DNA from 4 places in the Marinomonas sp. ef1 genome. Region 1 is predicted to be linked to each of the others. Evidence: predicted binding sites of a transcription regulator. Region 1 holds the regulator's gene; each other region holds the start of a gene.
What was found. The regulator sigma-54, encoded in region 1, starts transcription at its own class of promoters, with help from an activator protein. The targets are predictions, from matches to a motif close to TGGCACNNNNNTTGCTNT.

Region 1 (3,656 bases):
TCTTCACCAAAACGATTATTTATTAATTCTATTACCGCTTTTATTGCATCTAACTCGTCTTCACCATTGGTTTTGATGCGAATTTCTGTGCCTTTGCCGGCAGCAAGCATCATCATTGCCATGATGCTTTTTCCGTCAACATTTCGGCTATCTTTTTCTATGGTGATATCGCAAGAAAAGCGAGTGGTTGTTTCAACCAATTTGCCAGCAGCGCGAGCATGCAAGCCAAGTTTATTTATGATCGTGACGGACTCTTCCTGCATGCTTTTTTCCTATATTAGTGATTCAAATATATTGAATAGTTCTTCATTGGTCTGTGCTGTGCGCAATTTATCCAGTGCTTCTGGGGATTGGGCAAGTTCTGCTATTTGAGCTAGCGTTGCAAGGTGTTGGTCACACTCATGAGGTGGAACAATTAATGCAAATATTAAGTCTACCGCTCTTTTATCGATGGAATCGAAATCAATCGGAGTTTGCAATGACATAACGACAATAGCGGTATGGTTTGCAGATTCTAGGCGACAGTGTGGAATAGCTATGCCGTTGCCTATGCCTGTACTACCTAGCTTTTCACGACCTAGTAGTGCGTCATAGACAGCTTCGTTGTCACAATGTAGTCGGTTGGAAGCAACTTCAGCAATGCTTTCAAGTACTCGTTTTTTACTAACAATATCTTGTTTTGCGAGAACGAGTTCCGCTTTTAATAATGATTTCAAGGACATGATAAAATGGTTTCCGTTTAGATCAGTCGTTTTCGTTCATTGGAAGGAGGGATGTTCATCGCCTCTCGATATTTGGCTACAGTGCGTCGAGCAACCTGTATGCCTTGGTCTGCTAAAATAGCAGCTAGCTTGTTATCACTTAACGGTTTTTTCGCCGGTTCATCCGATACAAGCTTTTTAATCATAGCTCGTATTGCGGTAGAAGAACATTCTCCGCCGGAGGCGGTGTTTACATGGCTGGAGAAAAAGTATTTCAGCTCAAAGATGCCCTTCGGTGTGTGCATGTATTTCTGAGTTGTTACCCTGGAAATAGTTGACTCATGCATACCTACTTCTTCTGCGACATCGTGAAGAACCATTGGTTTCATGGCTTCTTCGCCTAGTTCGAAGAAATCAATTTGTCGACTTACAATGCAGCTTGCCACTTTTAATAAAGTTTCGTTGCGGCTCTGTAGGCTCTTCATGAACCATTTTGCTTCTTGAAGAGAGGTTTTTATGTAAGTCACATCTTCTGCTGTTGCTGCTGCAGTGCTAGCCATCGCTGAGTAAGTCTCATTGATTTTGATGGGTGGCAAAGCGTCATTATTTAGTTCCACTTGCCATACGTCATGGCGTTTTTTCACTGTGACATCAGGAATAACGTAGTCCGTGTCGTCAGCGTCAATAACTGAGCCTGGGCGTGGGTTGAGCTGTTGAATCAAATTGACGACTTCTTTTAGCGCTTCGTCTTTGAGTTTTGTTTTACGGCTCAACTGAGCAAAATCTCGATTACCTAGTAATGGTAGGTAATGATCAATAAGATTGTATGTGCTCTTATACAGCGGGTGGCTTTGGAATGCTTCTAGTTGCACAAGAAGGCAGTCGCGTAGGTCAATTGAGCATACGCCTACAGGGTCAAAGCGCTGCAATCTATGCTGCACTGCAATGACTTCTTCAATATCTAGATCTTCTAATTCAGTGCCGAGAGATTCCCAGATGTCATCGGGAGAAATGCTTAAGTAGCCATCAGGTTGAACGCATTCAATGATGGCGTAAGCGATTTCAATGTCGCGATCTGACATGTGGGTTAAATTTAATTGCCATATAAGATGGTCTTGGATGCTTTCTGCTGGTGCGTTACGGCTTTCGAAGTCGCTATCGCCTTCGTAGCTGTTGTGATCGCTGACAGCTGCAGAACTTTGATAGGTATCATCCCAGTTACTATCTATGGATAGTTCTTCAGGGATGCTTTCTGTCCACTCAGATTCTACGCGTGGTTCTTCGCTATTATTGTCGACTGTTGTATCGGCAGCGCTTTTTGATTCTATGCTTGCAGGGATGTCGTGATGAATTTGTTCGTCGTCGTCGAGCTCAAGCAATGGGTTCGATTCAAGAAACTCATGAATTTCTTGTTTTAAATCCAACGTAGAAAGCTGCAGCAAGCGAATAGCCTGTTGCAGTTGTGGCGTCATAGTCAGCTGTTGACCAAGCTTTAATTGTAAAGACTGCTTCATAGAGCAACTCTTTCTTCTATTTGAATGAATTGGAACGAGTTATGCATACTACTCCCTTTCTACAGCAATGATAAGGGGTTACAGACGGAAGTCGTCGCCTAAATAGACCTTTTTTACTTGTTCATTGTTGATGACGGTACTGGCATCACCAGATGCAATGATGTAACCATTGCCAACAATGTAAGCTTTATCACAGATGTCTAGTGTTTCTCTGACATTGTGATCGGTAATTAAGACACCGATTCCACTTTCTTGGAGATGTTTGATTATGTGTTTTATGTCACCAACTGAGATAGGGTCTACGCCGGCAAAGGGTTCATCAAGTAGGATGAATTTTGGGTTCATGGCAACCGCTCTCGCTATTTCAACCCGGCGCCTTTCTCCTCCTGATAGTGCCATTCCTAGGTTGGTGCGAATATGGGTGATATGAAACTCTTCTAAGAGTTCTTCTAGTCTTTCTTGTTGTTGTGCTTTTGTTAGCTTTTTGCGGGTTTCTAAAATTGCTAGGATATTATCTTCTACAGACATTTTCCTAAAAATAGATGCCTCTTGAGGGAGGTAGCCAATGCCTTTTTGAGCACGAGTATGCATGGCGTCATGAGTGATGTCTTGGCCATCAATAAATATGCCGCCAGCGTCGTTTGCTACCATGCCAACTATCATATAAAAACAGGTGGTCTTACCCGCGCCATTAGGGCCAAGCAGGCCAACGGCTTGGCCAGACTCAACGGAAATAGATACATCCTTTACGACTTGGCGTTTTTTGTAGCTCTTCGCAAGGTGTTTTGCTTCTAGTAGTGCCATCTATTTTTTATTCTCAGGTGCTTGTTTATCTTTTGGCGCTTGTGGTTGTAAGGTCATTGATACGCGCCCTGAATCTTTTTTCTCAGCACTGAATGTGCCGTCATCAATCATATAGAGGATGTAGTCTGCGGTGATGGAGTTCTGCATTCTGCTTAGGTAACCATCACCAATAATTTCTAATTTTGATTCGCTGGTTAAATAATGTATTTCATTGCCTTTACTGATAACAATGTTGCCGCTCCAGTCTATCTGCTGACTGAATTTCGCAGGTTTTCCTGTGGCTTCTAGGCTGCTAAATTTTCGGGTCTTAGCGTCTGTTGTTACTTTAAGGTATTGGGCCTGAATTTCAATGGTACCTTGCTTAACAAATACATTACCTTTGTATATTGCTTCGCCTGAATTTTGGTCGAATGATGCCTCATCAGCTTGTATTTCTAATGGCTTGGTTGTGTCTTCAGGTAGTGCGTATGCGTATTGGCCAATTAGGGCTGAAGTAAGCAACACGCTGACGTTAATGAATCGTTTCATATTTTCCTCGTACAGATCCTGTCATCACGACTTCTTCTGAGTTTATATATGTTGTAATTGTGCCAGCAGAAGTCTCTCCTTGAGTGGAGATAAGTGTTGCATTTCCATA
Region 2 (3,656 bases), on a different contig from region 1:
ACGCATGGCAAAGGTCACGGTTGTGAAATATGTAAACCCGCTGTTGGTTCTATTCTAGCGAGTGTGTGGAACGATTATGTGTTGAAAAAAGAGCACATCAGTTTGCAAGACACTAACGATCGCTTCCTTGCCAATATGCAAAAAGACGGAACTTACTCCATCGTACCGCGAATTCCTGGTGGGGAAATAACACCAGATAGATTGATCGTCTTGGGTGAAGTGGCAAAAGAATATAGTTTATACACCAAGATAACGGGTGGTCAGCGTATCGATTTGTTTGGTGCCACCTTGCCACAATTGCCTGAAATTTGGGAAAAATTAATTGCAGCGGGATTTGAAACGGGCCAAGCCTATGGTAAATCCTTGCGTACGGTGAAGTCCTGTGTCGGTAGCACTTGGTGTCGCTATGGTGTGAATGACAGCATGAAGATGGCGATTGATCTGGAAAATCGCTACAAAGGCTTGCGCTCGCCACATAAGATCAAATTCGCAGTATCTGGTTGCACACGAGAATGCGCTGAAGCTCAGAGTAAAGACATCGGTGTGATCGCAACGGAAGGTGGTTGGAATTTATACGTGTGTGGTAACGGCGGTATGAAGCCACGCCACGGTGATTTATTTGCCAAAGATTTAGATGATGAAACCTTAGTGAAATACATCGACCGCGTATTGATGTTTTACACCAAAACTGCGGATCGATTGCAGCGTACCTCCGTTTGGATGGACGGACTGGAAGGCGGTTTGGACTATCTTAAAGATGTGGTGATTCATGACAAGCTAGGATTGTGTGGCGAACTTGAAGCTCGTATGCAGCACGTTGTCGATACTTTCCAATGCGAATGGAAAACCACGTTAGAAGATCCTGAAGCATTAAAGACTTTCCGTCAATTTGTGAACTATGAGGGACGTGATAACAATGTGGTATTCGTTGAAGAGCGCGATCAAATGCGTCCAGCAACAGAATTAGAAAAACAGCAATTAATTGCGAAGGTGGGCTAATACGATGACGATGCCATGGAAATTAATTTGTAAACAAGAGGATTTAATAGAAGGCGCTGGTGTTGCCGCCATAGTGAATGGCGAACAAGTGGCCATCTTCTATGTTCCTGAATCCGACAATCAAGTATTCGCCATTGGAAATTGGGATCCTGTCGGCAAGGCCAATGTCTTGTCCAGAGGTTTGGTTGCTCACCTGCAAGAGCAATGGGTTGTGGCTAGCCCTTTGTACAAACAGCATTTTGTATTGGCGTCGGGTCAATGCCTTGAGGAAGATATTAGTGTACCTCATTGGCTGGCAAAACTTGAAGGCGGTGAAGTGTTTATTGCCGTCAATTAAAACGGTGCATAGTATTGCACGACTGCACTGTTTAGGCGCTTTGTTGGGTGATTGGTAGGTAGAACTTTCTGGATAACTTAACGGCCAACCCAGAGGGAGCAAGGCATGATCTATTTTATAAGTGTTTTCAGAGTTGGCTTGCTTATTGCTTTATCTAGGATAACTGATGCACCGTAAACCGATGATGGCTTACACATAAAGCATACAGATATTACAAAAGGCAACGGGGCCCAATCACTTTTTTAGAAAAGTGATTGGGCCTTTTTTTGTTTTTAAAAAATGTAAAAAGTGCGAGGAAGCTGCATGACGGCAACAATGAAGACAGCAACAAGCGGGAAAACGACCTGTCCATATTGTGGCGTTGGATGTGGCGTCACCTTAACGCTTCCATGCTCTGCAAACGAAGCGGTTCCACCTGTTTCTGGCGATGAAGATCATCCTGCGAATTTTGGTCGTTTGTGTGTGAAAGGCAGCAGTCTTGCGCAAACCATTCAATCAGATGATCGCTTATTAACGCCCATGGTTGATGGTCATCCTGTTGCTTGGGAATCGGCTATTGAAACAGTGAGTGCGAAAATTGCTCAAGTCGTAAAAGATCATGGTCCTGATGCTTTTGCTTTTTATCTTTCTGGTCAGATTCTTACTGAAGATTATTACGTGGCGAATAAACTCGCTAAAGGGTTTATCGGTACAGCCAACGTTGATACCAATTCTCGTTTGTGTATGGCATCTGCGGTGGTCGGCTACAAACGCGCTTTTGGCTCGGACACTGTGCCTTGTAATTATGAAGATCTCGAGCGCTGTGATTTACTTATTATGGTTGGATCAAATGCGGCTTGGACACATCCGATTTTATATCAGCGAATTGCAGCAGCTAAACAGCAACGACCGAATATGAAAGTGGTGGTGATCGATCCACGAGAAACCGCGACTTGCGATATTGCGGATTTGCATTTGGCGATTAAGCCAGGAAGCGACGCGGCGATTTTTTCCTTTTTATTAAATGATTCTGTTCAATCTGGCATTTTGGATCATGACTTTATTACTAATCACACCAACGGATTCGATCTCGCCTTGGCACAAGCGAATGAATCGACACCGAGTCTCTCTTTTACAGCTGATTTTTGTGCTGTTAGTGAGCAAGATTTAACAAGTTTAGCCTGCTGGTGGCGCGACACAGCAAAGACAATCACATTTTATTCTCAAGGGGTGAATCAGTCTTCGTCAGGTGTTGATAAATGCAATGCAATCATTAATTGTCATTTGGCCACGGGGCGTATTGGCAAAGAAGGCGCTGGGCCTTTTTCTATTACTGGTCAGCCAAATGCTATGGGGGGGCGGGAAGTGGGTGGCTTGGCGAACCAGTTAGCTGCTCATATGGATTTCGCTACGTCAGGAGCGCTGGATTTGGTGCAGCGTTTTTGGCAAGCACCCAATATGGCAACAGAAAATGGCTTGAAAGCTGTCGACTTATTTCAAGCCATGGAAGAGGGGAAAGTCAAGGTTGTGTGGATTATGTCGACCAATCCTATGGTGAGCTTACCAGATACCGCTCAGGTTCGACGCGCGCTGGAAAAATGCGAGCTGGTGATTGTCAGTGATTGCAAAGCGCATACTGACACAACGGCCATGGCTGATGTGCTTTTTCCTGCAACAGGTTGGAGTGAAAAGGATGGAACGGTAACGAATTCGGAGCGATGTATTTCCCGTCAACGAGGTTTGTTACCTGCAGCTGGTGATGCTAAGCATGATTGGTGGGCGATTTGTGAAGTGGCAAAAAGTCTTGGTTTTGCAGCTGCTTTTTCTTATCAAAATGTTCATGAGATCTTTGCTGAGCACGCGGCTTTATCGACGTTTGAAAACAATGGCGAGCGCGATTTCGATATTGGTCACTTTGCTAAGATAACCAAAGCTGAATACGACTCTTTGATACCAGTGCAATGGCCTGTGCCAAAAGGTCGGCCAGAAGGCACCAAGCGTATGTTTGAGGATGGGCGTTTTTTTACACCCGACGGTCGAGCACGATTTATTGCGATTACACCAAGTTTGCCAAAGAACCAAGCTTCACAAGAATGGCCTTTTACATTAAATACCGGACGAGTGCGAGATCAGTGGCATACCATGACAAGGACGGGAAATGCTGCGTCTTTGGCTAAGCATACAGCGCAACCTTATGTGGAGGTTCATCCCAAAGATGCGAAATGTTTTGGTATTAAAGATAAAGCCTTGGTACGTCTTACTTCGCCGTATGGGGAAGTTTTATTAAAAGCTAAACTGAGTCGAGCGGTTGCCCCTGCCAATGTATTTGCGCCTATTCATT
Region 3 (3,656 bases), on a different contig from region 1:
AATTACTCGATCTAACAAAACTTTCCAGTTTGCTTGCGCTTCTAAGGTGACGTATAAACCTTCGTCTTCGAAATAACCTTTCTCGTAAGCGATGGCTAATGGCGCCATATCCGTCAATTTTATAAAACCAAATTTAAGCTCTTCTTTTTCTGCATAACCCAGCTCCGCATGAGCTGCTCCAGATAAAAGCGCAGAGCCCAACAATATAGAAAAACTAATTTTTTGAGTGGCATTAACGAATCTCGGCAAGGGAATTACCGTTTTCAAAAATCTTAGGTTCATAGTCACACTCCGCTTAAGGGGTTAAAAAGTACAAAAACAAAAAAAGGCGCATGCGAATCACAAAAAAGTGTGTTCGCAGGCGCCTTTGCCATTCAAAGAAAATCCTACATTGGACTATCAATAATGTGGGTGATAATTAACGGTCGTTGCTAATTCCACCAATTTTTTTCAAAACTTTATGTCTATGTGTTTTACAAAGCACGCAGCGTGCCAATAAAACTAACCTTATGATTTATATGTTTTTTATCTTAAATCCGCTGTCTAGATAAAATAATTCAGCAGGCCAAATAAATCTATTTGCCCAGTTATCATGCATAGCGCACTAAAAAAAGACACGTACAAACTACTTATCAAAACCATTTAAAATGCCATTTGGATGTAAGCGGATCTTTCCCGAAGCAACAGAATCCAACCAAGTAGACTCACCTTCGACAGACAAATGCCAATCCGTGTTGTTTTTTTCTTCCGTCAAACCTAATGCTTTGTAATAAAGATCCTGACGATAAACCTGCTCCGCCACGTCGTTCAGTGACTTAATGTCACCCAGTTGCTGCCAGCGGTGCATTTGCGCCATGATCCATAATGCATAGCTCGGCAAAGGTTTATTAATATCGCTACCAGAAAAACGCTGATACGCCTTCATTGGCCAATCAAATTGCCCCTTTGGTTTAATCGCACTAAAACCATAAACCAGCTGCTCTAACGTGCAATTCAAATAATCAGGATGACTTAAGATACTCAGTAATTCAGTCTGGTTATTTGGTTCATCTACCCACAAACAAGCTTTTTCCAAAGCGCGAATAATTGACAAATATACTTCTAGGTTATGTTCAGCCCATACGGAATTTACGCCAAAGACTTTTTCCGGCGTACTACCCCAAATTTCATATCCAGTCACCAACATGTGGCCTATACCTTGCTCCACTGCAAGACTGTTCCAAGGCTCACCTACGCAATAACCATCAATATCACCTTGTCTTAAACTATCAAGCATTTTTACCGGTGGAACTACAACTATTTGCACATCTTTATCGGAATCAATTCCAGCTCGACTCAACCAATCTCTTAACTGATAGTTATGGGATGAGTAAGGATAGACCATCGCAAAACGCAATGGTGCTGCATTAGCTGCTCGGCCATCTAGCAACCTCTTCAATGCCACGCCAGTTCGAATATCAACCGAAGATTCAGCATGGTGCTGTAGCTCTTCGTACAAAGCGTTACCAATAGTGATGCCATTACCATTATGACTAACAGTAAAGCTGGTTTGCATGGGTGTCTTAATGGTGCCAATTCCTAAACTAGCAGCAATCGGCATAGACGCCAACATATGCGCACCATCAAGCAAATTGAAGGCCACTTTATCGCGGATACTTGCCCAAGATGCTTCTTTAGATAACACCACATCCACGCCTTCTTGAATAAAAAAGCCTTTTTCTTGGGCAATCACAAAAGGCGCACAATCGATTAATGGAATAAAACCAATCCGCACAGACTCGCTAGTTTGAATAATATTATTTGGCTGTATCAGGTTCATTTTGAACCTCCCATCAATTCCATCACAGATATGATATTTCGAGCGACGTCAGTCATTCGCTGACTACGATCCATCGCTAGTTTCCGAAGCGCTTGATAGGCTGCGGGCTCATCACATTTTTGATGTTTCATTATCAAACCTTTTGCTTTGTCTATCAGCTTACGGTCTTCAAGCTGACTTTTTACAGATTCCAATTCAGATCTTAGCGCCTGAAATTCTCTAAACCGGGCAATCGCAACTTGCAATAACGCTTTCACGCTACCGCTGTTAACACCATCAACCACATAGGCACTGACACCCGCTCGAATAGCTGCTTCTACATGTCTGGAATCATCTTCTTCAGCAAACATAACAATGGGACGAGGATTATCTTTGGTGAGTCGCGACATGTTTTCCAACATATCTCGATCAGGAGATTCGATATCAATAATTACCATATCTGGTTGAAATTCCGTTACCGCTTCCGTTAGGTTTTTGGCATTTTCCAGTCGTCTAATAACACGATAACCACTGTCAATCATGGCCTGTTCTACAATAGCTGCTCGCGCAGGCTCATTATCAACAAGCATCACGGTTAATTCTTTTTCAGGGGGCGCAGGCATGGTGCATTCTCTTAAAAATCGTAAAATCACATTCAGATAAAATGCAAGATATGCGCCATTTCGACACATTATTTTTCCGGAGATTAGAAGCAAAAAAGGCTCTAAATAGAGCCTTTTAAGAGTAATTAACCAAAAAGTAACACACGAATAATAGGTAAGAACTGAAGCAGTGCAAGCTAGCGCTAATAAAGAACCAAATTAATGCACAGCATATCGAGTCTGTGCAAGCAGAGCTAAAGCCAAGCGGTCTTTAGTGTTGGTTTTCTTAAAAATAGACGTCAAATGGGCTTTTACAGTACGCTCTGTAATACCCATTTCAAGTGCGATTTGCTTATTAGACAAGCCTTTCGAAACACTGTGAGCAACATCTAATTCACGTTCAGACAAGTCATCCAGTTCATCGTTGTGAATCTCTGCTGGCGCGGTAGATTGCATAATAAGCTGTTGAATAAATGCTTTTCCGCCCCAGATTTCACCGGAGTCAACAACCGAAAGCACCAGAGAAAGTTGCTCTTTACCAATATAAGGAGCACATTGCCCGCTAACGCCAACAGAAAAAAGTCTTAAAGCGGCAGCTTGACTTGATTGATTAGGAAACACGATAACTTTTTGCTTTGGAAAGGCTGAACAAAGTGCAACCACTTCTTCAACCTGTTTAGAAAAAAATTTATCTTCTAAATAGATAAAGCAGTAAGTGAAGCTAGATGATGCCGCTTCTAATGTTTGATATACCTCTTCAAATGTCTCTGCTCGTACCAATAAGGAATCCACACTGACTATTTGATTCCAATGTTTCCATACGGCGTCATCTGTATTCCAACACAAAGTTTTCAAAATAAGTCTCGTCCTATTAAGTGCGATGAACCATTCTAACCAGCAAATAATAACGTATTGTTAACATTTGTAACTGTTCATTGAGCTTGAAAACTTTTTTGTAATTACCGTTCACGAAGCGCATTTTGTTTTGCTTTTAAAATTGGCTTAAGCAAATAATCCAATAAGGTTTTCTTACCAGTAATTATATCTACTGTCGCTTGCATGCCTGGAATAACGGGCAATGGGGCTTGCTCTGTTCCTAAATAGTTTTTATCAGTCCTCACCCTGACCAAATAAAAGCTATTGCCCTCTTCATCAAGAATAGTATCGGCACTGATGTTTTCAACTATGCCATGCAAACCACCAAATATTGCAAAATCATAGGCGGAGAGTTTAACCACGGCACTCAAATCAGGTTT
Region 4 (3,656 bases), on a different contig from region 1:
TGACTTTCTGCAGGCACTTTCGCATCATAAACCCATTGCTCTTCACCGGTATCCGCATCTAATGCCACAACCCAGTTATGTGGAGTACAGACATAAAGAGCATTACCGAGCTTCAAAGGCGTTGCTTCGTAAGTTGTTTCCCCCACATCTTTCGGGCCTTTTTTATCGCCTGTTTGATACTGCCAAGCAACTTGAAGCTGATCGGCATTATCCGGTGTAATTTGAGCCAATGGCGAGAATCGCTGACCTAAATTACTACGTCCGTAAGCGTTCCACTCACCCTGATTAACATCACCAGTATCGGCATCAGACATGGTCACTGACCGTGTCATTTTACCTTCAACAGTCGTAGGTGACGTCATAAACAAAGGAGAAATAGTAACTAAAGCGGTTGCTACCCAAACTGGCAATAACAAACGTCCACCACTGCGGCGCTTAAATAAAGCCAATAAAAGAAGAGGAACGGCGAGGATTAAGAAAAGCCCCATTCGCGTTGCGAGAGGCCACCAGCTTAAGCCCGACTCCATAATCGACCAGATTAAGGTTCCAATCAATAAAAGAGCATAAATAAGGTTGGCGATTTTATTGCGCTTTCTTAACAACAAAGCGACAGCGATAAAGGCAACGCCAGCAACAACATAGTAGAGGCTGCCATCAAGTGACACTAGCCAGCCACCACCCAACAGCAAAGCCAAACCAATGACTAAAAACAGTACCGAGAGAACAATCATATGACACAATCCCTTCGAGTTTAATTCGTTTGTTTAATTCATTTAATCTAGGAGTAAAGAAGTAAAACGACCGCAGAACAGCCATCACACCACCTATTTACCATAGATGATTACAGCTCAAAGGAAAAGTGTAGAGTATAAAATGACAAAATAGACTTTTTTCTTACATATTTATAAAGCAATACCCATGTCAATGCTCAATTCTTAGTCACATCATGGCCATACACTGCATCTAATTTAGACTGGATAACACTAGGAGCAAAGCGCCCAGCAGCTTGAAGTGCTTTTAATTTCATTCTGCCGAATACACCACCGTGCATGTGATATAAGCCAGCATTGGCTTTCGACATTAGCTGAATTTTAGTAGCACGAGGTTTACGCACTTGCTCATATTTAAGCAAAGCATCACTCAAGGCATAATTAGACAAACACTTAGCTAAAATATATCCGTCTTCAATCGCCATCGCGGCACCTTGCGCCATGAAAGGCAACATGGGATGACAAGCATCACCCAACAAAACCACTCGACCTTTGTGCCAGGTAGGCAGTTCATCGCGGCCATTTAACGCCCATAAAAACGTACTGCTCGCAGACTTGATTAACTCACTAACTTCAGGGTGCCAATCTGCAAAAGCGCGCTTTAACTCTTCGACATCACCTTCTTCACGCCATGACTCAGACCGCCAATCGCTGCGCTCTTCCACAGCTACGAAGTTCACGTAGTCGCCACCACGCAAATAATAACTCACGAAATGCCGACCAGGACCAGCCCAAACACAAGCATCAGGTTTAACATCAACAGTCAGATCATTGACAGGAATAACGCCACGCCATGCTACTTGCCCCATAAAATTTGGACGCTCTTGCCCTAACATTTGCTCGCGTACTTTTGAGCGAATGCCGTCCGCACCGATCAACAAATCTGCACTAAATTCACGACCATCTTCGAGCAATAAACAGACTTGCTTGAGCTCAGTGTTTTCGCGATAGTCAGTAACCACTGCGTTTAACACCATCTCAACACCAACTTGTGCACAGGCTGCAGCTAAAACCTGATGCAAATCCGCACGATGCAGATGCCAATAAGGCGCACCATAGCGAACTTCAGCTTGCTCGCCCAAAGAGGATTTAAGGTAGTACTCACCGCTTTTATAATCTCGAATCGCGGCGTATTGGGGAACAAAAGCCAACCCGCTCAGTTCAGCTTCCAAGCCAAGCTGTCGCAATACTTTTAAAGCATTAGGGCTTATTTGCAGGCCTGCGCCAACTTCACCAAGGCTCGCAGCTTGCTCACACACTACCACTCGAACACCTTGCTTAGCCAACGCTAGCGCAGCGCACAAACCGCCAATACCTGCACCAGCAATCACAACACAATTAACTTGCCCCACTCATCTTTCCTCTTTGTTAGCGATGCTTTTGCAATAATTAAAGGCGCCATAGTAGCGAATTCCGGCCTAAATAAAACCGACCTATGTCACTTATCATGGAACAAAAAATGTAAAAAAACTTTACAAATACTATGGCTCGATCCTTGCTTTATTCTCTCAGTAGTGCGAAAACACTATGCATAGCCTAGTAAATCAAGGTAATGATATGGCTAGGTTCCACCTTACAAAGTAAAGAAGTCTCCCCAATGTGGGGCGGATGCACAAAAAAAGCCCACAAATGTGTGCAAGTTTAAGGCACCCACCTCCGGCTTGATAAAGAGAACGAGGTATACATGGAAAAACTAACGAGCCATTATCAGTCATCTGATTTTTTTGACGAGTTAATAGATGACAAAGGCGCCCCAAGATCTCCGGCAAAACAACTCTTGGGATATTTGGACAGTCTTTCAGAAGACGAACTAGAAAAGAGGCGCCTCACCGCAGAAGCAACGATACAAGAAATGGGCATCAGCTTCACGGTCTACACAGAGGAAGGCAATATAGACAGAGCATGGCCCTTCGATATTGTCCCTAGAACCATAGAAGCCTCAGACTGGAAAATAGCTGAAGCAGGATTAAAACAACGTCTAACCGCTCTTAACCTTTTCATCAACGATCTCTACCACGACCAAAACGTCATCAAAGACGGCATCATCCCAGAACATATCATCAAAGATTCCAAAAATTTTAGACCAGAATGCGTTGGCGTATCACCAGCCTACGGCGTATGGGCGCATATTTGTGGTACCGATCTAGTACGAGATGAAAATGGCGACTTCTTTGTTTTAGAAGATAACTTACGCGTACCTTCTGGTGTGTCTTACATGTTGGAAAACCGCGCCATTACTAAGCGAGTTCTTCCAGAACTGTTTGAAAACGAATCAATCTTACCAATCGATTCTTACACCTCGCAATTGTTTGACACCTTGGCCTCTTTGTCGCCAAGAGATATAGAAAACCCTGAGATCGTAGTGTTAACACCGGGTATTTATAACTCCGCCTATTTTGAACACGCCTTCTTGGCACAACAAATGGGTGCTGAACTAGTTGAAGGCAGCGATCTATTTGTCGACAACGACGACTGCGTTTACATGAAAACTATTGATGGTCCAGAGCGCGTAGATGTAATCTATCGTCGCATTGACGATTTATTCATCGACCCAGAAGCGTTTGATCCTGAATCAGTCCTAGGTGTTGCTGGTCTAATGCGCGCATGGCGAGCAGGTAATGTCGCACTAGCAAATGCGCCGGGTGCAGGTGTTGCCGATGACAAAGTGGTTTACGCTTATGTCCCAGACATCATTCGTTATTACTTGAACGAAGAGCCGATCCTTAACAACGTCGAAACCTTCTTGTGCGATGACCCAGAGCAACGCGCCTACGTACTCGCCAACCTAGACAAACTGGTTGTTAAACCGGCCAACGAATCTGGCGGTTACGGTATGCTAGTCGGGCCTCATTCAACGAAGAAAGAACAAGCACTGTTTGCCGAGTT

Region 2: CCS02_RS05470 (nitrate reductase) is a predicted target of sigma-54. The motif match lies at 1,471-1,488, and genes of this name have one in related genera.
Region 3: CCS02_RS05430 (ANTAR domain-containing response regulator) is a predicted target of sigma-54. The motif match lies at 2,462-2,479, and genes of this name have one in related genera.
Region 4: CCS02_RS15835 (circularly permuted type 2 ATP-grasp protein) is a predicted target of sigma-54. The motif match lies at 2,255-2,272, and genes of this name have one in related genera.

Annotation. Positions count from the first base shown of each region.
Region 1 is NZ_NHTT01000012.1:89,964-93,619, reverse strand. It holds gene CCS02_RS16570 (HPr family phosphocarrier protein) at 1-263, opposite strand, end outside; gene ptsN (PTS IIA-like nitrogen regulatory protein PtsN) at 273-722, opposite strand; gene CCS02_RS16560 (RNA polymerase factor sigma-54) at 740-2,215, opposite strand; gene lptB (LPS export ABC transporter ATP-binding protein) at 2,294-3,019, opposite strand; gene lptA (lipopolysaccharide transport periplasmic protein LptA) at 3,020-3,547, opposite strand; gene lptC (LPS export ABC transporter periplasmic protein LptC) at 3,531-3,656, opposite strand, start outside.
Region 2 is NZ_NHTT01000003.1:155,912-159,567, forward strand. It holds gene nirB (nitrite reductase large subunit NirB) at 1-999, shown strand, start outside; gene nirD (nitrite reductase small subunit NirD) at 1,004-1,336, shown strand; gene CCS02_RS05470 (nitrate reductase) at 1,640-3,656, shown strand, end outside.
Region 3 is NZ_NHTT01000003.1:146,304-149,959, reverse strand. It holds gene CCS02_RS05440 (CmpA/NrtA family ABC transporter substrate-binding protein) at 1-282, opposite strand, end outside; gene CCS02_RS05435 (CmpA/NrtA family ABC transporter substrate-binding protein) at 626-1,819, opposite strand; gene CCS02_RS05430 (ANTAR domain-containing response regulator) at 1,816-2,421, opposite strand; gene CCS02_RS05425 (helix-turn-helix domain-containing protein) at 2,620-3,255, opposite strand; gene CCS02_RS05420 (HlyD family type I secretion periplasmic adaptor subunit) at 3,360-3,656, opposite strand, start outside.
Region 4 is NZ_NHTT01000011.1:84,578-88,233, forward strand. It holds gene CCS02_RS15825 (glucose/quinate/shikimate family membrane-bound PQQ-dependent dehydrogenase) at 1-731, opposite strand, end outside; gene CCS02_RS15830 (FAD-dependent monooxygenase) at 929-2,122, opposite strand; gene CCS02_RS15835 (circularly permuted type 2 ATP-grasp protein) at 2,455-3,656, shown strand, end outside.